One region of the Collinsella sp. AM24-1 genome, then DNA from elsewhere that is predicted to be linked to it. Evidence: predicted binding sites of a transcription regulator. Region 1 holds the regulator's gene; the other holds the start of a gene.
The links. Region 1 encodes NrdR, which represses ribonucleotide reductase genes. Its sites were predicted from a motif close to AAACACNATATATNGTGTTT; they were not measured.
Positions count from the first base shown of each region.

Region 2: a site for NrdR is predicted at 3,491-3,510, ahead of nrdD (anaerobic ribonucleoside-triphosphate reductase). Genes of this name have one in related genera too.

Region 1 is NZ_QRHM01000003.1:3,088-14,205, reverse strand. Features, by position in the region: gene hflX (GTPase HflX) at 1-675, shown strand, start outside; gene DW661_RS01645 (heparan-alpha-glucosaminide N-acetyltransferase) at 660-1,364, opposite strand; gene lexA (transcriptional repressor LexA) at 1,364-2,008, opposite strand; gene DW661_RS01635 (LysM peptidoglycan-binding domain-containing protein) at 2,172-2,621, shown strand; gene nrdR (transcriptional regulator NrdR) at 2,673-3,116, shown strand; gene dut (dUTP diphosphatase) at 3,121-3,564, shown strand; gene DW661_RS01620 (glycosyltransferase) at 3,918-5,219, opposite strand; gene DW661_RS01615 (NAD(P)/FAD-dependent oxidoreductase) at 5,338-6,276, shown strand; gene DW661_RS01610 (DUF1836 domain-containing protein) at 6,431-7,042, shown strand; gene DW661_RS01605 (DegV family protein) at 7,116-7,982, opposite strand; gene DW661_RS01600 (NlpC/P60 family protein) at 8,148-9,269, opposite strand; gene DW661_RS01595 (adenine phosphoribosyltransferase) at 9,302-9,832, opposite strand; gene DW661_RS01590 (MerR family transcriptional regulator) at 9,873-10,751, opposite strand; gene DW661_RS01585 (FHA domain-containing protein) at 10,755-11,118, opposite strand, start outside.
Region 2 is NZ_QRHM01000008.1:63,319-74,436, forward strand. Features, by position in the region: gene nrdG (anaerobic ribonucleoside-triphosphate reductase activating protein) at 3-584, opposite strand; gene DW661_RS10150 (hypothetical protein) at 701-874, shown strand; gene nrdD (anaerobic ribonucleoside-triphosphate reductase) at 1,013-3,235, opposite strand; tRNA gene DW661_RS04610 (tRNA-Val) at 3,915-3,989, opposite strand; tRNA gene DW661_RS04615 (tRNA-Gly) at 3,993-4,068, opposite strand; gene DW661_RS04620 (glycoside hydrolase family 13 protein) at 4,209-5,942, opposite strand; tRNA gene DW661_RS04625 (tRNA-Gly) at 6,121-6,196, opposite strand; tRNA gene DW661_RS04630 (tRNA-Cys) at 6,239-6,312, opposite strand; tRNA gene DW661_RS04635 (tRNA-Gly) at 6,347-6,422, opposite strand; gene DW661_RS04640 (anti-sigma factor antagonist) at 6,528-7,274, opposite strand; gene DW661_RS04645 (GAF domain-containing SpoIIE family protein phosphatase) at 7,352-9,697, opposite strand; tRNA gene DW661_RS04650 (tRNA-Leu) at 9,757-9,846, opposite strand; gene DW661_RS04655 (ABC transporter ATP-binding protein) at 10,438-11,118, opposite strand, start outside.

The DNA of each region.
Region 1 (11,118 bases):
GAGTCACCGGCGTTTCGCGTCGCGTTAGCCGGTTATACCAATGCCGGTAAATCGACGTTACTCAATCGTCTGACCGGCTCTACGGTACTTTCGCAGGACAAGCTGTTTGCTACGCTCGACCCGACGACGCGTTCGTATCGCCTGCCCGGCGGTCGCGGCATGACGATTACCGATACCGTCGGCTTTATTCAAAAGCTGCCGCATGGCCTGGTCGATGCCTTTAAATCGACGCTGTCCGAGGTGTTGGGTGCCGATCTAATTCTCAAAGTCGTAGATGCGTCTGACGAGGACTATGAGCGGCAGCTGGAGGCTGTCGACCGCGTGCTTGATGAGATCGGCGCCGGAGAGCGTTTGACGCTGACCGTATTCAATAAAATCGATCTTCTCGATAGCGTCGATCGATTGAGTTTCCGTCGTCGCTATCCGGAGGCCGTTCTGTTCTCGGCCCAAACGGGCGAGGGGCTCGACGATCTCGTCGACCGGATTGCTCGCGAGTCGGCTGCCACCGATGTGTTGCTCTCCGCTGATATCCCGTATCGCGAGGGCGCTCTCATCACGCTGGTGCATGAGCAGGGAACCCTTCTGCATGAGGAATATCTCGAGGACGGCGTTCGCATTGTGGCGAAGTTGCCGGCTCGTATTGCACCGCGGCTCGAGCGTTATCGCACCGAGTAGACGAGCTCCAAAATGCCCAGAATGATGGGCTGATGCAGCAGATAAAAGGGGAGAGCGTGACGTCCAAGCCTGGCGAGCGCCGGCAGGGGGTTGACGTAGGCCCAGCTTGGGACGGTCTTATCGATACTCTTCGCTATGTGTGCGGCGAAGTATCCTGCAAGATACATAAAGATAAACGGGATGATGGGGTAGTAATCACCTGAGACAAACCCAGGGCTCGGAAATCCCAGCCACGCCAGGTAGGGGACAGGGTAGATCGTTTTGGGGATGCTCCAGGTGATGGCGAACAACACAAGGCATAGGGGCATGCCCCATCTTGCCGTTATCTTCTTAAGGACGGGATCGGTCAACGCCACGATGCCGGTGCATGCGGCCATGCAGTAGATGATGCCAAAATTAACCGAATCGTCGACTGAGACAAGTGTTGTTGCCAACCAGACAACGAGTGCTGCTAAGGCGTATTTGGCGGCACGATTGATATTGTTGCGCGAAAGGGTGCACATCCAACCCGCGATAAACAAAAATACCCAGCTGATGCTGGCGCGCCAGATGTCTTGAAAGACTGACTGGGTAAACCAGGGCATATCCCAGCCGTACAGGTAGGCGAGATCATAGCAAGCGTGAAAACCTGCCATAGAAATCATCGTAAACCCGCGGACGGTATCAAAGATGGTTATGCGTTTTTGCATTACGAGAACCGGCGCATCAAGCCGACGACTTTGCCCAGGATAACGGGATTCGTTGCATAGATAGGTTCCATGGTGTCGTTCTCGGGCTGCAGGCGTACGCGTCCCTGCTCCTTGTAGAACGTCTTGACGGTCGCTGAACCATCAATCATGGCCACGACAATTTCGCCGTTCATGGCACTCTTTTGTTCACGGACGATGATGTAATCGCCATTGAAGATGCCGACATTGATCATTGAGCTCCCATGTACCTCAAGGATAAAGGAACCCTGATCGGTGGCGATTTCGGTCGGGATAGTAAACGTGTCTTCGATATTCTGCTCGGCCAGAATGGGGATCCCAGCCGCGACGCGACCAACGAGCGGTAGCGAGACCGTCCCGCGAGCTGCGGTGGGCTCGTCAGATTTAGAAATTGAGACAGAGGAACCGTCTTCGTTAAAGAGTTCCAGGGCACGCGGTTTGGTGGCATCGCGCTTGAGTAGCCCGCGCGCCTCCAGGGCAGAGAGATGAGCGTGCACGGTGCTTGGGGAGGAAAGGCCCACGGCAGAAGCCATCTCGCGCACGCTGGGCGGATAACCCTTCTCCTGCTGATATTCCTTGATGAAGTCGTAAATTTGCTGCTGACGCTTGGTAATTTTGCGAGCCATCAGGGCATCCTCTCTACCCATGTCAAACAAATGTTCGAATTTTGCTTGACAGGAACAACTGTTCGAAGATAATAATAACCGAACATTCGTTCTCGCGCTAGACATTTTTGTCCGCGCGGCTTGATAAAACTGTTCTCAGCAAAACACGCGAGAGGAGAACATGATGAACGCAACGAATATGGTCCAGGGAAACCTCGCCCTTAAGCTCGAGACGCCTGCAGAACCCACTTTTACGGTTGTTCAGGGTGGCCGCTCCGGCATTCAACCTTTGACCGTAGAGCCTGCTCGCAATCAGCAGGCTGTAGTCGCGTCGGCCCGCGTTGCCCTGAAGGTTCCGACGATTGTCGCCGTCGCCGTTGCGCTTGCGCTCTTCTTTGTCCTCGCTACTTCGGTCTTTAGCGCTCGTCACGCCGCGTATGCCGAGTCCGTTTCCAACATTACTTACGAGACCATTCGCGTTCAGACTGGCGATTCTCTTTGGTCGCTTGCCGAGGAATATCCAATCGAAGGCCTTTCCACGCAAGAGACTTCCGACATGATCCGTAACGTCAATCATCTGGAGCATGGTTCGCTCGCCGCCGGTGCGCATCTTAAGGTTCCTGCTCGTTCGTAATCATTATCGCGCTGCGCATGGTACCCTTGTTATCGTTTAAGAGGAGGTACCATGCGCTGTCCCAAATGCGGCAAGGCACATACCCGCGTCGTTGATTCCCGTATGCAGGAGTCAAATAACACCATTAAGCGCCGTCGCGAATGTTGCTCGTGTAACTACCGCTTTACAACGTTTGAGCGATGCGAGGACCCTATCGAGGTCATTAAGTCAGATGGAACTAAGCAGCGGTTCGATCGCAATAAGCTTCTTGTCGGCTTGATGCGCGCCACCATCAAGCGCGATATCGACACTAAGAAGCTCAATGAGATTATCGATGACATCGAGGTCGAGCTGCGCTCTCGCACACTGACGGCCGTCACGTCCCATGAGTTGGGTGACATGGTGCTCAAGCGCTTGGCCAAGATTGACAAGGTGGCGTACATCCGCTTTGCCTCGGTCTACCGCGATTTCAAAGACGTCGATGAGTTTCTGCAAGAGCTCGACAAGCTAAGGTGATTCCATGTCCAACATTACCGTTAACATAAAGCGTCTCGATCCCACCGTCGAGCTTCCCAAATACGCCCATCCCACTGATGCCGGCTTGGATTTGCGCTCCAACGAAGACTGCTTCCTGAAGCCCTTCGAACGCCGTCTGGTCTCTACGGGGCTGGCCATCGCCCTGCCCGATGGCTACGCCGGCTTCGTCCAGCCCCGCAGCGGCTTGGCCATCAAGCAGGGCTTGTCTATAGTCAACACGCCGGGCCTCATTGACGCCCACTACCGAGGAGAACTCAAGGTTATCCTCATCAACCTGGATCCCTCCAACAACATCCAAATCAACAAAGGCGACCGCATAGCCCAACTCGTCATCCAAGAAGTCCCCACGGTCAATCTCATAGAAGTAGAAGAACTAGACGAAACCGACCGAGGCAAAGGAGGCTTCGGCTCCAGCGGCATCGCCTAGGGCGCTCGTATCCCTCCCGCCCGGGGCTTACCTATATCATTCCATGCTCAAACATTCTCGCGTCGCTTCGCTCGCTGCGAAACTGCGCGTGGAACGATATAGGTAAGCCCCGGGCGGGCGGCTACTCGCTTGAAACAATATTTACTTTTCTAGTAAGTCGATGCGATAAAGGGACGCCTCCTTTGTCGCATCGACTTACTGTATTTATATTTTCTGGTTCCCCTTTGCAGATTCTACTGGAGGGGAATCTGGTATAGCTGCTAGTACGTAAACGCAGTTTCGCAGCGAAGCGAGAATGTTTGAGCATGGGATGATATATAGGGGCCTCCCGCAGGTAAGCGGACATAAAGACGCTAGCGGATATGCGCGGGTTTTCCGCCCCAGTAGAAGCGGCAGAAGGCTCGTTTGCGCTTTTGGGGTTTGCCTACGAGCTCCATGGTTGCGATGGCTATGTCTTCGGCTGCGTGGGGGCGGCGTAGAACTTCGCCGTTGATGAGTAGGGCTTTGAGTGATTCGGGATGGTCGTGCAGGTGGCGCAGGGTTACGATGAGCTCTCGTGCCGTGGTGACGTGCATGCTAGCGCCCAAGCCGGTAAGCATGGTGGTGTTGGCCTTTTCCTGGCCATAGGACTTGCCCAGCAGGATCATCGGCAGATGTGCGCATAGGCACTCGGTGACCGTGAGTCCGCCCGATTTGAGGATTGCCAGGTCGCAGCCGTGCATGAGGGCCGCCATGTCGTCGACATAGTCCAACACCGTGACGTTCTCGAGCTTCATGGCATCGAAGAGCGTCTTCAGCCGGGTGGCATACTCCATGTCTTTGCCGGGCAAAAAGACAAAGTGCATGTCTTCGAAGCTTCGTAGGAAGGGGAGGGTCTGGTCCATCGCCGCTCGAAAGCGGACGTACGGTTGAGGCAAACTGGCACCGGCCATTACCAACACGACGGTCTTGTCGGTGGGGAGGTTGAACTTGGCTAGCTCTTCCTCGCGATCGTAATCCGTGTCGAATCCCGCGCGAATAGGAATGCCGGTAATGCGAATCTTTGCCTCGGGCACCTTGCGCGGACGCAGCGTTTCGGCCATAAATTCGTTGGCAACACAGAATAGATCGGTGTCCTTGTGGGGCCACCAGCCCTCGACTTCGTAGTCGGTCGGTACGCAGATGACCGGATAATCCATACCCGTAATTACGCGGGCGCCTACGGCAACATTGGCTGCCGTGATGTGAGTTGCGACCACGGCTATTGGCCTGCGGCTGCGAATATATTCGTTGAAGGCAGGGAACATAATTCGCGACCATGCCGTGCCACCACCCCAGAGCAGATGTCCTGTAAGCGTATATCGCCAGGTCAGGTCGTAAATGGGTCGCGTGGCTCCCGTAAAAGATGCCGCGGTCTTATTGCCGTCGAATTTAATGCGTCCAAAATCAAGGATATCGAGCACTTCAATCTCAATATCCTCGGGGATGCCTCTGGTGCCGCGAATGAGGTCGAACGCCTGCGCAATTGCATTTGCGGCGGCCTTGTGGCCCGAGCCGACCGAGGCGTGCACGATGGTCACGAGAGGTTTTTGCTGAGCCAGGAGCGTGGTTTGCTCCGATTGGGGAGTGCTGTGCGTGAGCAGGGGAGCGTCGTCACTCGTCTGCGCCTGGTCCATCGATAACTCCCCTTCAGCTTTGTAATACGGATTTATCATTGTAGTGCATGAGTGTCACGTTCACGTAAATTTGGGTATGAGCGCAAAGAACGACAACGTTTCGACGAAAGGACGCTTCATGACTACCGATAAGCCGATCGATGTTGCGATTATCGGTGGCGGCCCCGCGGGCTATGCTGCCGCCATTTATGCTGCGCGTGCCAACCTGACGACGACCGTGATTGAGCAGGGCATGTCGGGAGGGCAGATCGCCACAACCAATGAGGTCGAGAACTATCCGGGTTTCCCGCTCCTGAGTGGCGCCGAACTTGGCGAGCGTTTTCAGCAGCATGCAGAGGGCCTGGGAGCACAGGTTACATGGAGCATGGTTACGGGTATCGATTACGATGCCGATGCAGCGTTGTTTACGGTGCATCACGATATGGGCGATACGCTGGCCTCGAGCGTTATCGCTTGCATGGGTGCCACGCCGCGTCCGGCAGGTTTCGCAGGCGAGGATACGTATCGCGGTCGTGGCGTTTCATATTGCGCAACATGTGACGGCATGTTTTTCCGCGGCAAGCAGGTTTTTGTAATCGGTGGTGGCAATTCGGCATGCGAAGAGGCGCTGTTCCTGTCCGACATTGCCAGCAGTGTGACCATCGTGCTGCGCCGCGACCAGTTTCGTGCGCCCGATGGTGTTGTTCAGAAAGTACTCGCAAAGGACAATATTACAGTTAGGTACCAAACTAGTATTGTGGAGCTATCGGGCGAAGCCATGCCAACGACGATTACCTTTAAGGACAATGCATCTGGCGAGACTCATACCGAGTCATTTGAACCTGGCTCGTTTGGCATCTTTGTCTTTACGGGGATGCTGCCGCATACCGAGCTGGTTGAGCATCTAGTCGATCTGGCTCCTGACGGCGGCATTGTCACCGACGATTCGATGGCCACCCGTACGCCCGGCTTATTCGCAGCCGGCGATATCCGTTCCAAGCGTTTACGCCAGGTTGTGACCGCCGTTTCGGACGGAGCCATAGCAGCAACGAGCGCATACGCGTTTCTCCGTGAATAAGTACGATAATATATCTTATGTAAGGTTGCTATCTTTACACAAAGTGGTTGGACGATGCATCAATGTGTTGTCCAACCACTTTTACTTGCCGGCTATGTGGTATGCAAAACTAGATAACCTAGAATACAATATAGTAAATGAACGGAGGACCTTTATGAACCACGTTAAACACGTTATTCCGATGTCCGATTCGTCGGTCAGTATTAAGCCTGAGGATATTCAGCCCACGGTGCTGCCCGATGCATTTATTCAGTCCGAAATCGTGTGCAAACTCAATACGTTGAGTCTGTCGCGCTATGACCAGTTGCCCAATGTGACGCTCTATCGCGACCAGGTTATTGAGTATGTTGCGCTGTGGATGGAGCCGCTGTCCATTTGCGTTGAGCAGCCCGTCATTACGCCATCGATGATCAATAACTACGTGAAGGTCGGCCTGGTGCCTGCTCCGGTCAAAAAGCAATATGGCCGCGAGCAGATTGCCCGTCTGATCGCTATTTGCATCTTTAAGCAAGTGCTACCTATTGCTGCGGTGCAGGCACTCTTTAACATTCAGCGTTTGAGCTACGATGCCCCGACGGCCTTCGATTATGTGGTCAATCAGCTCGAGGCATCGATTCGTTCGGCGTTTTCCGTCGAGCAGACGCCGGTTCCCGATACGGCGCATCAGGTAACGCGTGAGTCGCTGCTTGTGCGCAGTGCGGTTTCATCCTTCGTTTCGAAGGCGTACCTGATGAGCTATCTAAAGTTTAATGGGTTTAATAGCTAGCCAACGTATATAACGGGCGGAACAAAGGGCCATCTGTCACTTTGTCCCGCCCGTATTTTTGCTTGGTTGGACGTTATTGGCCCGAAGCCACGCCCATGCCGTAGCCGATAATGAGCCCATGCATTTCGGCATAGTATGAATCTAGCCCGTTACAGGGCATGATGATAGTCTTGGAGCTTGGCCAGCGCTCCACAATGCGGCTGGCAAGTGCCTGGGCGCCTGTCTCATTTTCCACATGGTCGATGACGACCTCGCCGCCCGTAAAACCCTCGGCTTCCATGGTATCGATGATCTTGTTGAGCATCTTCTTTTCGCCACGCGTGTGCCCGACGAGTTCGATTTTACCGGCCTCGCTCGCCGTGCCCAAAATGCGGATATTGAGCTTGTTGGCAATGACGCCGGCTGCCTTAGGGATACGTCCGGCTTTGGCGAGGTTTTCGTAATTGCACAAACTGAAGAGGATTTTGCTGTTCTGTTCAAGGCTATCGAAGTATGCGCAAGCATCCTCGAATGAGACATCCGGGTTGCTTGCAAGATGGCGGTCGAACAGCAAGAAAATGAGATCCATTTTGCCGCCAGCTGCGCGTGAATTGACAAGATGAATATTGCGGTCCGGTTCCTCGGCAAGAACCATATCGCGAGCCGTAGCTGCCGCATTGTAGCTGCCCGACACGCCCTCAGAGATTGGCATGCAGATGGTCTTGTCTGCCAATTTGAAAAGCTCGACCCACTCCCCTACGCTGGGACAAGCGCTCGAAGAAGCGTTCGTCTCCGCCTGAACAGCGCAGTTGAGCTCATGTACATCGAGCGAAAGGTCATCGACGAATTCACGCTCCCCCACTCGAATTTTGAGGGGCGCAAATGCAAAGGTGGTATGGGGCGCGGTCGGTTGCCAATCGCGGAGGTTGCAGCTTGAATCGGAGATAAGTGCCCAGCTCATAGAGGGTCCTTTCTAATTGTTCCTCAACAATTATAGCCATCTTGCAAACCGAATGTACGGCTATCTAGTTTTGAATACTAGATAGCCGTACAAGATTAGAGACAAAAGAATAGACCTCGCGACTTTAAGCCACGAGGTCCACATTCACACGCTGTGTAAGATGACTTAGTAGCGCACGAAGATATAGTTGTTGTTCATGCCGGCGGCAACGGAGCTGATGATAACACCTGTGTTGTAGTCGGAAGCATGAATCATCTGACCACCACCGATGTAAATGCCGGTGTGGTACGAGTTGACCACAACGTCACCGGGCTGCGGATCAGACACACGCGTCCAGCCCATAAAGGTACCCGTGGTGCCGAGGCGGCAATAGCGACCAGTGAGGCAATAGCTAACAAAACCAGAGCAGTCGAAGCTGTTCGGGCCAATTCCGCCCCAGGAATAAGCGCAACCAAGCTTGCTGTATGCACGCGAGACAACAGAACCGCCGTCGACGGACTGGCTCGGAGCAGAAGGCGTCGGAGCCGGAGCCGGAGCCGGAGCGGGCGTCGGGGGCTGCGGAGTGGGAGCGGGCGCGGGCGTGTTTCCGCCGCCGTCGTTGGTCGTACCGCCACCCTTGTTGGTGTTCTCGCTCGTACCGGCGGTGTCGTTGCTCACCGTGGCCTTTTCGGCGGTGCTAGCATTTATGCCAGCCTGCAGCGCGGCGTTGGCCTGGGCCTCGGCAGCAAGCTCGGCCTGCAACTGTGAATCCAGGGAGTTCACGACACTCTGGGCTTCAGCCTGCTGGGCGTTAAGCTCATCGACCTTCTTTTGCGTGGTGGCGACGTTCTTCTCCTGCTCGGCCTGCTTATCGGTGAGCTGCTGCTTAAGCTCCTTGACCTCTTGAATGGTCTGAGCCTGCTTATCGGAAACTTTGCCGTAGTAGAACAGACGGTTGAGCATATCGCTCAGGTCATCGACGCCGGTCAGAACCTGAAGCAGGCTCAGACCGCCGGTTTTGTACTCGCCGGCGACATAGGTCGAGAGCTTGGCCTGACCGTCAGCGATCTCCTGCTGCTTTTGCGTGATCTCGCCAGCAGTCTGATCGAGCGCCTGCGTCTGCGTGGCGAGATCATCGTAAATCTGCTGGGTTTGGGTACCGATCTGCTCGAGCTTCGTACGAGCAGCGGCAAGGTCGGATGCGGTATCGGCGTAGGCAGGAGCCGCGAGGCCCAAGCCCAAAACACAAGCGAGGGTTGCCGTAGCAGCGCAGCGTGCCATGTTTTTGTGCGTGTTTGCTGTGCGCATGTAGCTTCCTTTCCAGTAACTAAGGGTAACGGCTAGTCCACCGTCACCAGGCTAAAGAGCTCAACATCGTCGTCAGTCGGCGTGAGCTTCTCGCGCGGGTTGAGAAACGCAAGCTCAAGGATACACCCGTAGCCCACAAGCTTTGCGCCCATATCTCGCACAAGTTTACCTGTTGCCTCGACGGTTCCGCCCGTCGCGACCAAGTCGTCCAGAATCAACACGGTATCTTTAGAGGTAATGGCATCGGCATGGATCTCGATAGAGTCGGTGCCGTATTCGAGCTCATAGCTCTGGCTCACCGTCTTGCGGGGTAGCTTGCCCGGTTTACGTGCGGGAACAAAGCCGGCACCAAGGGCCACAGCCACCGGTACGCCAACCATAAAGCCACGGGCCTCGGGACCCACGACCTTGGTGATCCCCATGCCGGCAAAGTGCTCGGCGAGGGCATCGGTCATGGCTTTGAGCGCCTCGGGATTGCCAAAGAGCGGCGTAATGTCTTTGAAGATGACTCCGGGCTCGGGATAGTCGGGGATGTCGACGATTTGAGATTCGAAGTCGTACATTGCATGACCTTTCAATGGGTTGCCGGATAAGCGGTAGCTGTTATTTGCCCGCGGTGACAGTGTCGGATTGCGAAGGGGCGACAACCTTGAGCGGCTTTACGAGAGAATCCTCGTGTGAAGCCGGCGCGGCAGTTTCTTCGTTTTTGGCCTTGGTGGACTCGGAGCGAGCGATTTCTTCATCGAGTGCATCGATGTCGGCATCCTCGACCACGGCGTTGAGCGACTCAAAAACGCGGTTCTTGAGCAGTGCCGTATGCACACCCTCGGTGAGGTCGTGAAGCTTCTTAAACGCACGCTCGAGCTTGGCGTCGCGCTCGTCATCGGAGGTATCCATTCCGAGCATGCTCACGAGCACCTGCTCAAACATCGAGGACTCGCGGTTGGCGGAAGACACGTACTGACGCAGGTTGCGCGGCTCGATATGGAAGCGTGACAGCTCGGAGCAGTAGCGGATGATCGGAAAATCGCGACCATCGACGAGCTCACGGTTCTGCGGACTCTTGATGATGCGAATGAGGTCGTTCTCGGCGAGCGAGCGGATAAACGAGATCTCGACGCCCAACATATCGGGAATGGTCTCGATGGGATGCAGCTTTTGTTTAGTCTCCTTGGGCTCCGTCTTGAGCGGAACATCGGACAGCAAGCCCACCTCGTAGGCGAGCGTTGACAGGTCCGTGGCGTTTTCCAAGCGCTGCTTAATCACGTTGAGCGGCATGTAGCGAGTCTTCTGCAGGTGCAGAATGACCTCCAGGCGATCAACGTCCTCCTTGGAGTACTGACGGTATCCCTTAGGCGTACGATGAGGGGTAATGAGCCCCTCATCTTCTAGAAATCTAATTTTTGAGTTCGAAAGATCGGGGTATGCGCCTCGAAGTAGGTTGACGACTTGGCCGATACTCAGATAGTTGCGTTCGGCCATGCCCTACTCACCGGTTTCGATGCGCTCCGGCGTGCTCTCGTGGTAGATGAGCGTAAACGTACCGATCTGAACGGAAGAACCGTCGTGCAGCGGGGCCGCGTTGACAATGGCACCGTCGACCCAGGTGCCATTGAGCGAGCCCAGGTCCTCGATGCGGGCGCCGAGGCCCTCGCGAATAATGCGCGCGTGGCTGCGCGAAACGGTCATGTCATTGAGGAAGATGCCGTTTGCAGGATCGCGGCCGATGGTGGTCACGTCGTCCTCGAGTTCAAAGGCGGCACCAGTCTGCGGACCCTTGACGATGGACAGAACGGGGGCGGTGATGCGCACGTTGGCCATGAGGTCGGGAACGGTGACGTCGCTTGAA
Region 2 (11,118 bases), on a different contig from region 1:
AGCTACATAGTATGGGTCGAATAGACCGGATCATCACGCCAAAGTTCAACCGCATCACAAAGCGCAACGCCCTCGCGCTCAGCACGGGCGCGCGTAGCGTTCATATCGATCACGCGCTGGTTACTCGAGCCCCTAAAACGCAATGAGATATCATACAGATCCTGAACAAACGGGCCATCCACCAACATGTCGAGGCAGGCAAGGATACGGTCCGTGACCTCGGTATGGTGGCGGCCTCCCGGCATAAGCTCCTCGAGCACATCGCCGGTGAAGCACCAAATAGTCTTCCCCGACCCCGCTGGATAGGCCGCGCGAACACGCTCGACAAAATCAACGAGTCCCGCTTGATTCTCGGGCTCCATAGGCTCGCCGCCCAGAATCGTCAGGCCGTCAATAAAGGGATGATCGAGGCTCTCGATAATCTTGTCCTCGACGGCACGATCAAACGGCTCGCCCGCGGCAAAGTCCCACGCGACGGAGTTAAAGCAATTCTTGCAGCCACGACGGCACCCGCTCACAAACAGAGAAGTGCGGACGCCTTCTCCATCAGCAATGTCGAAATACTTAATGTTCGCGTAGTTCATAGGTAACTCTCCCGGGAGGCCGGGACATATCATCCCGTCCTCAAACATTCTCGGCCTTCGGCCTGCGAAACTGCGGGCGGGACGATATGTCCCGGCCTCATGCAAAGGGTAACTCAATGAACGAAGCGAACATCGAGTATAGGGTTCGAGGTCTAATAAAAACTGGGTTGCGGCTCAACCGCCATCGCAAGCAAAGCGTTGTTGCAAGTCAACTCATTTCCGCTAAGAACTTCGAGGAGCGAGCAGGCTACGTGCTGCATCTCAGTTACATCAACTTGGCCGCCCCGTAGCGAGGCCCCGGACCTTTACTCGCTATGAGTTCCGCACGAACAGGAGGCGCCAGTGGCGCCTCCTGTTCGTGAGCCAGGACTGTCCGAAATAGCGAGTAAAGGTCCGGGGCCTCGCTACGGGGCGGCCTGGAATGGTTATTAGAGATGCAGCACGCGGTCGCGGATCTCCTCGGTTCGACCCTGGTTCCAGAACTGGGTACCGATGTAGCCGCACGTACGACGAGCGACGTTCATCTTCTCCTGGTCGCGGTTGCCGCAGCTGGGGCACTCCCACACCAGCTTGCCGTCATCCTCGACAATCTTGATCTCGCCATCGTAGCCGCACACCTGGCAGTAATCGCTCTTGGTGTTGAGCTCGGCGTACATGATGTTGTCGTAGATGTACTGCATCACGCGAATGACAGCCTTGAGGTTGTCCTGCATGTTGGGAACCTCAACGTAGGAGATAGCACCGCCCGGCGAAAGCTGCTGGAACATGCCTTCAAACTTAAGTTTGTCGAAGGCATCGATCTCCTCGGACACATGGACGTGATAGCTGTTAGTAATGTAGCCCTTGTCCGTCACGCCCGGGATAATGCCAAAACGGCGCTGCAGGCACTTGGCGAACTTGTAGGTCGTCGACTCCAACGGCGTACCGTACAGCGAGAAATCGATATCACTTTCGGCCTTCCACTCCGCACACTTGTCGTTCATGCGCTGCATGACGGCCATGGCGAACGGCGTGCCCTCCTTCTCGGTGTGGCTGTGACCCGTCATGTACTTGACGCACTCATACAGGCCGGCATAGCCCAGGCTGATGGTGGAATAGCCGCCCACGAGCAGCTTGTCGATCGTCTCGCCCTTCTTCAGACGCGCCAGGGCGCCGTACTGCCAAAGAATCGGCGCGGCATCCGAAAGCGTGCCCATCAGGCGCTCATGACGGCAAAGCAGGGCACGATGGCACAGCTCAAGGCGCTCGTCGAAGATCTTCCAGAACTTATCCATGTCCTGATGCGAGCTCAGCGCGACATCGGGCAGGTTGATGGTCACAACACCCTGGTTAAAGCGACCGTAGTACTTAGGCTTGGTCGGGTCATAGTTCAGCGCGTTGGCGACATTGTTAAAGCCGTTGCCCGAACGGTCGGGCGTCAGGAAACTGCGGCAACCCATGCAGGTGTAGCAATCGCCGTTGCCGGCAGTCTCGCCCTTAGACAGCTTGAGCTCGCGCATCTTCTTCTCGGAGATGTAGTCGGGCACCATGCGCTTGGCGGTGCACTTGGCGGCGAGCTTGGTCAGATAGAAGTACGGCGAATCCTCGCGAATGTTATCGTCCTCGAGCACGTAGATGAGCTTGGGGAACGCCGGGGTGATCCACACGCCGGCTTCGTTCTTAACGCCCTCATAGCGCTGACGAAGCGTCTCCTCCACAATCATGGCAAGGTCGTGCTTCTCCTGGGGCGTACGGGCCTCATTGAGATACATAAAGACCGTCACGAACGGCGCCTGGCCATTCGTGGTCATAAGGGTCACGACCTGATACTGAATCGTCTGGACGCCGCGACGGATCTCGTCACGCAGGCGGTCCTCAACAACCTCGCGGACCTTTTCGGGAGATGCGGAAACGCCGAGCTCCTCGAGCTCGCGGGCGACCTCGCCGCGAATCTTCTGACGGCTCACCTCGACGAACGGGGCAAGATGGGTCAGCGAAATCGACTGGCCACCGTACTGGGAGGAAGCAACTTGGGCGATGATCTGCGTCGCGATGTTGCAAGCCGTCGAGAAGCTGTGCGGCTTCTCAATCAGCGTACCCGAGATAACAGTACCGTTCTGGAGCATATCCTCTAGGTTCACCAGGTCGCAGTTATGCATGTGCTGGGCAAAGTAGTCGGAATCGTGGAAGTGGATCAGGCCCTCATTGTGGGCATCCACGATCTCCTGGGGCAGCAGCACACGCTGAGTCAGGTCCTTGGAAATCTCGCCGGCCATATAGTCGCGCTGGACGGAATTGACGGTCGGGTTCTTGTTAGAGTTCTCCTGCTTGACCTCTTCGTTATTGCACTCGATCAGCGACAGAATCTTGTCGTCGGTCGTGTTCTTCTGGCGCTTCAGGCTCTGGACATAGCGATAGATGATGTAGTGGCGGGCAACCTCGTAGCAGTCGAGACGCATGATCTCGTCCTCGACCAAATCCTGGATCTCCTCGACCGAAACGGTGTGGCCCGCGTTCTCACATGCCTCGGCGACGTTTTGTGCCGCGTAAACCACCTGGCGGTCGGTTAGACGAGAGCTCTCCTCGACCTCCAAGTTGGCGGCGCGGATGGCATTGACGATCTTATCGATGTCAAAGACAACCTCGGTGCCGCTGCGCTTGATGATCTTCATCCTCTTGCCTCTTTCGCATCGTAGCCTCATTGCGCTTCAGAGCCAAACGATGCCCGGCAGGGCTTGCCCCTGTCTTGCGGCGCCGTCGCGCAATCTGTGTTCTCGATAAACCATAAGCCTCCATGCGGACATTCCCAGGAGCCGATCAAGCGGCTCAAGGATACGTTCAAAAGAGGCAGTTAAGGTCTTCGTTCTCTGTCCGCCATCTATCATACGACAAAGAGGCATCTATATCCTGTATTCTTTTTTTAAATCAAACACAACATATAGTGTTTCAGCAGGTCAAAACAATTAGTCATTTTGCAGACGCATTAAAAATGAGGGGTATTTGACAAGTCGGTAAAACGTTACCAACACGGCTACCTGCATGGCAGTTATAAAACCCCCTTAGTCAAGCCGCTGACAAATCCTACCAAAACCAAGCCGCTCACGCCAAAAGAATCCAAAAGATTATGCTTGACCAACATGTTGCGGTCATGCCTTGCCGAGCCTCATGCAACCGCGGCACGAATCCTTGAAAGATATGTGTATGCAAACGGAGAAGATGAGAGTTTCCTCGGATGACTACTGAGAGGCATCCCGGAAGATCAAAAACTCGAAATTTGGTGACGTATTTGGCGACCCATTTGGCGACCAAAACAAAACAGCCCAGAGGCGATGCCTCTGAGCTGCGAACATTTGGTGGGCGTTAGAAGATTTGAACTTCTGACCTCTTCCGTGTCAGGGAAGCGCTCTCCCCCTGAGCTAAACGCCCAAATGGAGCGGACAACGGGGCTCGAACCCGCGACCCCAACCTTGGCAAGGTTGTGCTCTACCAACTGAGCCATGTCCGCTTACGAGGATTAATCTTACGTGATACCCGCATCCTATGCAAGAACTTTTTTGAAAAGTTTTGCGATACCCTCGCGAACCTCGCGAAGACATCAACCACCACGGAAGGTGCAGGCAAACGCAAGCTCGCCGCAAGAGGCCCTTACATCTCACCGAGCATGATCCAGGCAGAGCTGTCCTGCGCGAGCCCACCGTCTACAAGCGGTGATGAGGTGAGCAGGACCCTACCCGCCGGCAGCTCCACGGGTGCTGCGCCGAAGTTCGTCACACACGCCCAGCCGTTGTCGCGGCGATAGGCGATGACGCCACCCTCAGCGCCCTCGGCACCATCCGCAAGGCCGGTGCGCCCGTCAAGATCGAGCCACGCAAGATCGTTGGCGCACCCGCGCAGCTTGCGCCGCAGCCAGAGGGCGTCGCGATAGAGCGCAAGCATCGATGTCGGATCCGCTTCTTCCCTATCGGCAGCGTAATCGGAAAACCATGCAGGCTGCGGCAGATGGGGCGCCGCATCGGCGTCCGCCGGTGAAAACCCAAACGATCCGCCCTGCACGGGGTCGTCCGCCGCCACCCACGGCAGGGGCACACGACAGCCGTCGCGCCCCTTCTCGCGCTTCGGTCCGTGCGTATTGGTCGCAGTGGGATCTTCGAGTGCAGCCCACGGGATGTCAGCCACCTCAAAAAGGCCGAGCTCCTCACCCTGATACACGTATGCCGAGCCCGGAAGCGCCAACTCAAGCAAAAGGGCCGCCCGCGCGCGGCGCTCGCCGAGTTCACGGTCCTCGTCATAAGACGACCCGTCGCGTAAGAGCCAGTCGAGCGCAATCTGGTGGTAGCGCGTCGCCTTGATCTGCGGCAGGGCATAGCGCGTCGCCACGCGCGGCACGTCATGGTTGGAGAGTACCCAGGTCGAGGCGGAATCGGATTCGATAGCCGCCTTCAAGCCCTCCTCGATTGCAGCGTGCATGTCATCATAGGTCCAAGTGGCCTTGGCAAACTCAAAGTTGAATGTCTGGCCAAGCTCGCTGGGGCGCGCGTAGAGATACTGGCGCTCGGGCAGCACCCACGCCTCGGCAACGGCGCTGCGCGGCGGATTATAGCGGTCGAACACTCGGCGCCACTCGCGATAGATCTCGTGGACCTCGTTGCGGTCCCACAGCGGATGGGTGCCGTCGTCAACCATGTCATCGCCCTCGGCGAGATGCCACCGGTCGAGGTCATCGCGGTCGAGGTCCTTGGCGAGACCGTGCGCCACATCAATGCGAAAGCCATCGACGCCTCGATCGCTCCAAAACGCCAGGACGTCGCAAAAGAACGCGTGAACCTCGGGGCATGACCAGTCAAAGTCCGGCTGCTCGGGCGTAAACATGTGCAGATACCACTGACCGTCCGCGACGCGCGTCCAGGCGGGGCCACCAAAGTTGGCATTCCAATTGGTGGGAGGCAGCTCGCCGTGCTCGCCGCGACCATCGCGGAAGATATAACGGGCGCGCTCGGGCGATCCGGGGCCGGCGGCAAGAGCGGCTTTGAACCAGGGGTGCTGGTTGGACGAATGGTTGGGCACGATGTCGACGATGACCTTGATGCCGTGCGTATGAGCCGCAGCGATCATGTCATCGAAGTCATCAAGCGAGCCGAGACGTGGGTCGACATCGCAGTAGTCCGCCACATCATAGCCGCCATCAACAAGAGGCGATGGGTAAAACGGGCTCAGCCAGATGGCCTCGATACCCAGCCGCTCAAGATAGTCCATCTGCTGGGTAATGCCCGCGATATCGCCCAGACCCGAACCAGTCGAATCCTTAAACGAGCGCGGGTAGATCTGATAGATCGCGGCATCGGACATCCATGGGCGCGACGAGGACTTTTCTGTAGCCATGGGATGAGTCTCCCTTGCAACGAGGTTTTGCGAGATGCCCACGATGATACGCCCAAAGCGGACATTCGCGGCAAACAACGCCACAGACACGCCCCAAAACGCTCGCTCCCTCTCGGGTTCGGGCCCAGAAGATGGGTACGAAAAAGCCCGGCTACCGTAGTAGTCGGGCTGTTACGTTTGGAGCGGACAACGGGGCTCGAACCCGCGACCCCAACCTTGGCAAGGTTGTGCTCTACCAACTGAGCCATGTCCGCATATGTAAAACAAAACGGGCGCCGGAGCGCCCGGATGTTGCCTGGAGGCGAAGCCCGGATTCGAACCGGGGGTAAAGGCTTTGCAGGCCTCTGCCTTACCACTTGGCCACTTCGCCGAAAAAAGACCGCCTAAACGGTCCGGAAATGCAATGGAGCGGACAACGGGGCTCGAACCCGCGACCCCAACCTTGGCAAGGTTGTGCTCTACCAACTGAGCCATGTCCGCTTGCGGGTTATTAATTTACGCGAGTTGTCCAAAAGACGCAAGTACTTTTTTCAAAAAACTTGTCTGCCGCATGTTCTTAGTAGCTAAACGCGCTAAAGCGATTGGCTAGGCACACGATTCCAGCGCTCCGCTAAACAGCTTCACCATCTGCACGCGCGTGCCGGCGCCGTCCGTACGACGAGCAACCTCCACGTTATCGACGAGCATACGCATAAGCTTGATACCACGGCCGCGCTCCTCAGATGCGACCGGTTCGCTCGTTTCATCGATAGAATAGCCGGCACCTCGATCAAGTACCTCGACCACAACGCGATCGCCATAGGCCTGAACCGTCAGGACGCACCCGATACCGCCCGCATGGTCATAGGCATTACCCAGCGCCTCCCCCGACGCCAATGCGACATCGTAGCGCTCGTCGCGACGCAACGGAAGCGATTCAAGGAGTTCGGCAATGCGATGTCGATAGTATGGAAGATTCTCGATACCCTGACGGACCTCGACGCTCTTACTCCAGCGAGGCAGCTCCCCCACCGGAATGGCGGGAATAGACTCCCGTGCCGGACCCGCTACATGCAGGATGTCGACAAGTCGGGCAATCTCCAAAAAGCGAATAACCTCCTCGGAGGCGTTAACAAGCGAAAGCAGGCCCTCTCGCCTCATAAGCTCTCTGGCACGTGTAAGCAAAAACGCCAAACCCGTCGAGTCGATAAAGCCCACGGCCTGGCAATTGATGACAACGCGACGCACGCCCCGGTCGATCAAATTATCCAACCGTCGGCGCAGCACGGGTACCGAGGCGATGTCGACATCACCCGGTGGCGTCAAAACCGCTATGTCATTCCACTCATTCATACGACCATGGTTCCCAAAAAAGCCCACTCGATGCATTCGTTTCCCCAACCGTGCGGATTCAACCCGCCCAGCGTCGTCTATGAACGACCCCGTAAAAACTCAAGGGACACCAATGCAATGTCATCGTCCAGCGCCGAATCGGTAAATCGGTCAAGCTCGCTCAAGACCTTGCCGCAAATGCCCGACACGCCCTCCGCCGAAACAGAAAGCAGAAGATCGCGCAAGCGCTGCTCGCCAAAGAACGCTCCGGTGCGGTCACGGGCCTCAATCGTTCCATCCGTATACATAAAGAGCATATCGCCGGGGGCGAACGTAAAGGCACCCGTCTCGTACACCATGCCTTCGAATGCGCCGATTACGCCCGATTGGCATCCAAGCAGTTCGACCTCTCCCCCACGGGCCTCGCCGCCACCCAGCGGCATCGACTCTGGCCTGATGACCATGGTCGGAGGATGGCCCGCCGAACAATACGTTGCGCGTCCGGCTTTAAGGTCAATCTTGGCGATAAAGGCCGTCACGAACGTCTCGACCCTCGAAAAGCCCATGAGCATGCTGTTAAGGGAGCGTGCCATGCGGGCCGGTCCAGCGCCCTCCCAAGCATATGCCGTCAGGGCCGTCTTGACGAGCGCGGACATCGATGCGGCCTCAATGCCTTTGCCAGACACATCACCCAGAATCATGACGGCGCAGTCGTCGGGAAGACGGATGAGCGTATAGAAATCGCCGCCGACCAACGCCGAGTTCGTGGCCGACAGGTACACCGAATCGGTTGCGATACCCGGAACATCCCCCAGGGAATTTCTCATGCCGATCTGGAGGGTCTGAGCGATATGGCGCTCCTCGCGCTTTTGAGATTCGCCTTCGTAGATCAGTTCAAAATCATGCGCTAAGTGCACCAAGTAGTCATATTCAAGGTCATCAATCGGCTCTTGGCTACCATCACGAAGCAGCAGCGCACGCGTAGTCGGGCTCTTCGCAACAGAAGCAGGAACAATCGCGTCGTTACTGTGCTTGCCATCACCCTCAGAGCGCGGGCGCCCCGCCTCGATGCCGGAGTCGACGTAGAGACCTTGACAAGGCAGACCATGCGCCCTAAGCCAGCCTCCCATAGGCATCGATTCGTCAACGCGAGTTATACGGACGTGTTTAAGGTCCTCGGCACTCGTGCCGCCCAAAGCAGATGCCTCAAAGCCATCAGGGCCAGCCCCCAGACGTGCCGCCGGCGCCGTCGTGGAAAAGAAAAGCTTCTCGGGATTGTCCGGCAAAGCAACGCGACTGCCGCCTTCAAAATCTATGACGTAGGAATCCAGACTGGCGTCATACTCAATAGGGCAAAAATGGCAGTTGAGCATATTGCAGATCTCGGACGATACCGCTTGGGTAGCCGCGGCGGAATCGTCTAGAAAGGTAAACAACTCATCACGTAAGACATTGAGCGAGCGGCCGAGCTCGGCCGTACGACGAGAGCGAAGGCTCGATGCCATGCCGACCAGCTGGATAGACAGGTAATCGCAAATGACCTCGAGTACATTAACGTCATAGGCGAGCGGTGCCTGGGGGCGTTTCCAACCAACTTCCAGCACGCCAAGGATCTGCGTACCGTAAAAAACGGGAAGACAAATCTCGCTGCGGTACGGAGGCATATCCTGCACGCGCAACAGGTGCTTAGAACGATTGTCCAAGTCCATGAACATACCGGAGGCGGCCCTATCGCCCTCAAGGTCCTGTTGAATCGACAAGCGACAGGCACGTGACTCGCGAAGAACATACGTCGGAATGCCAGCGCCATACGGCAAAAACTCGGGCAGGTAGCTATCGTACAGCTCCTTGGAAACACCGCGTAGCTTAAAACCGCCGCTCTCAGAAAAATAGATAGCGGCACCCGAAGCATCGAGCGTTCCTACAAGCTGGTTCAAAACGGTATCAAGCAGGCTGGGCAACTCATCGGAGCCCACAGTGCTCATAATGACCGAGAGCGTGCCAGAGAGACGTTTGTTCGCCACTCTAAGCTCCGATAACGCACGCTTGAGTTGACGGTCGTGAGAATACTGTTCCTCGATACTGTGAAGCGCCACCAGGACACGTGGTGCACGGCGCCCAAAGATGCGTGGAGGCGTTACGGAGCCCGCACGAACCAAGACGGGGATAAAAGAGCCGTCACTCAGCTTGAGCATCAGTTCGTTCTCGGAGCCATCAGTTTCAAATGGCAGACGATGTTCCGTCGCACGTTCAAAAGCGGACGAGTACAGGACGTCTTTAACATCTCCACCGATGACGTCGGCGCGTTCCTCGCACATCAAACCAAGTAAGCGATTATTCACATGCAGAATGGTTCCGTCGAGTTCGCAGATGATGACAGCATCGCTCGTGATCTCGACTAGTTGGGCAACGTCTGCCCACTCGTTGCGTTCAAGCGTTTCCATCGTGGACCCCACCGTCTATCGGTAACAAAAAAGCCTCCGAAGAGGCTTCTCAGATGCGATGGTGTCGGAGGCGGGACTTGAACCCGCATGACCAAAAAGCGGTCACTAGCACCTCAAGCTAGCGCGTCTGCCAATTCCGCCACTCCGACATGCTATGTTGTTGACTCGCGGTTCGTTTTGTTGGACCCGCGCGTTCAACGAGGAAAATAATAACCTATGATTCGAGAACTGTGCAAGCACTTTTTTCAAAAAAGTTTACGAATTTGTAATTGCGCAGGTAGACCGACCTGTTCGGGCAGGAATGAGGTCGCTTTCCAACGCGTCCTCGGGCATGCGGCATTATTTTGATCCGCGCTTCGCGCTACAAAATAATGCCGCCCCCTGCGGAATGCGTTGGAAAGCGACCTCATTCCTGCCCTAGGGGCACATGCTTCATGCACAGTTCTCAAACATGTTTTGGGGGCTGATGCAAATTTGGTGGCTCGGCAAAGCCGAGCCCTTATATGGGGAGGCCGGAGCCAAAGCTCCGGCCTCACTAACTTTCCTATTAGATTAAGTGAGCGATCAAGGAATCTCACTCCCCTCTGCCGCGTTAACGCAGGGCCCGCCCTGGTGTTGCTTTTCAGAACGTCCCGCAGGACGGAGGAAGCCCCGCAGCGCGTAGCGCGCAGCGGGGCTTCCGACATGTCCGAGGACGTTCTGAAAAGCAACACCAGGGCGGGCCCGAACGAGAACACCGACTACAGGTCGATGTGCGATTCCTTGATCGGGAACGGCTCGGCGAAGTGGCAGGCGCAGCAGTGACCCGGTGCGACTTCCTTAAACTCGGGAAGCTTCTCGGAGCAGATGCCCTGCGCGATCGGGCAGCGCGTGTGGAAACGGCAACCGGTCGGCGGATCCAGCGGCGACGGCGGATCGCCAGCGAGAATGATGCGCTTGCGGGTCTTCTGGATATCCGGATCGGGCACCGGCACGGCAGACAGCAGTGACTGCGTGTACGGGTGGTGCGGCTCGCTATAGAGTGTCTTCCAGTCCGAAACCTCGACCATCTTACCCAGATACATAACGGCAACGCGATCGGAGATGTGCTGCACGACGGACAGGTCGTGGGCGATAAACAGATACGCCGTACCGAACTTGTCCTGAAGTTCCTTGAGCAGGTTCAGAACCTGGGCCTGAATGGAAACATCCAGAGCGGAAACGGGCTCGTCGCAGATGATCAGCTTGGGCTTCAGAGCGAACGCGCGGGCGATGCCGACACGCTGACGCTGACCGCCCGAGAACTCGTGCGGATAGCGGTTGATGTGCTCGGGGTTGAGGCCGACGACGTCCAGCAGCTCACGGACACGCTCAATGCGCTCCTCCTTGGTGCCCACGCCATGAATAGTCATGGGCTCGGAGACGATCTCGCCGATGGTCAT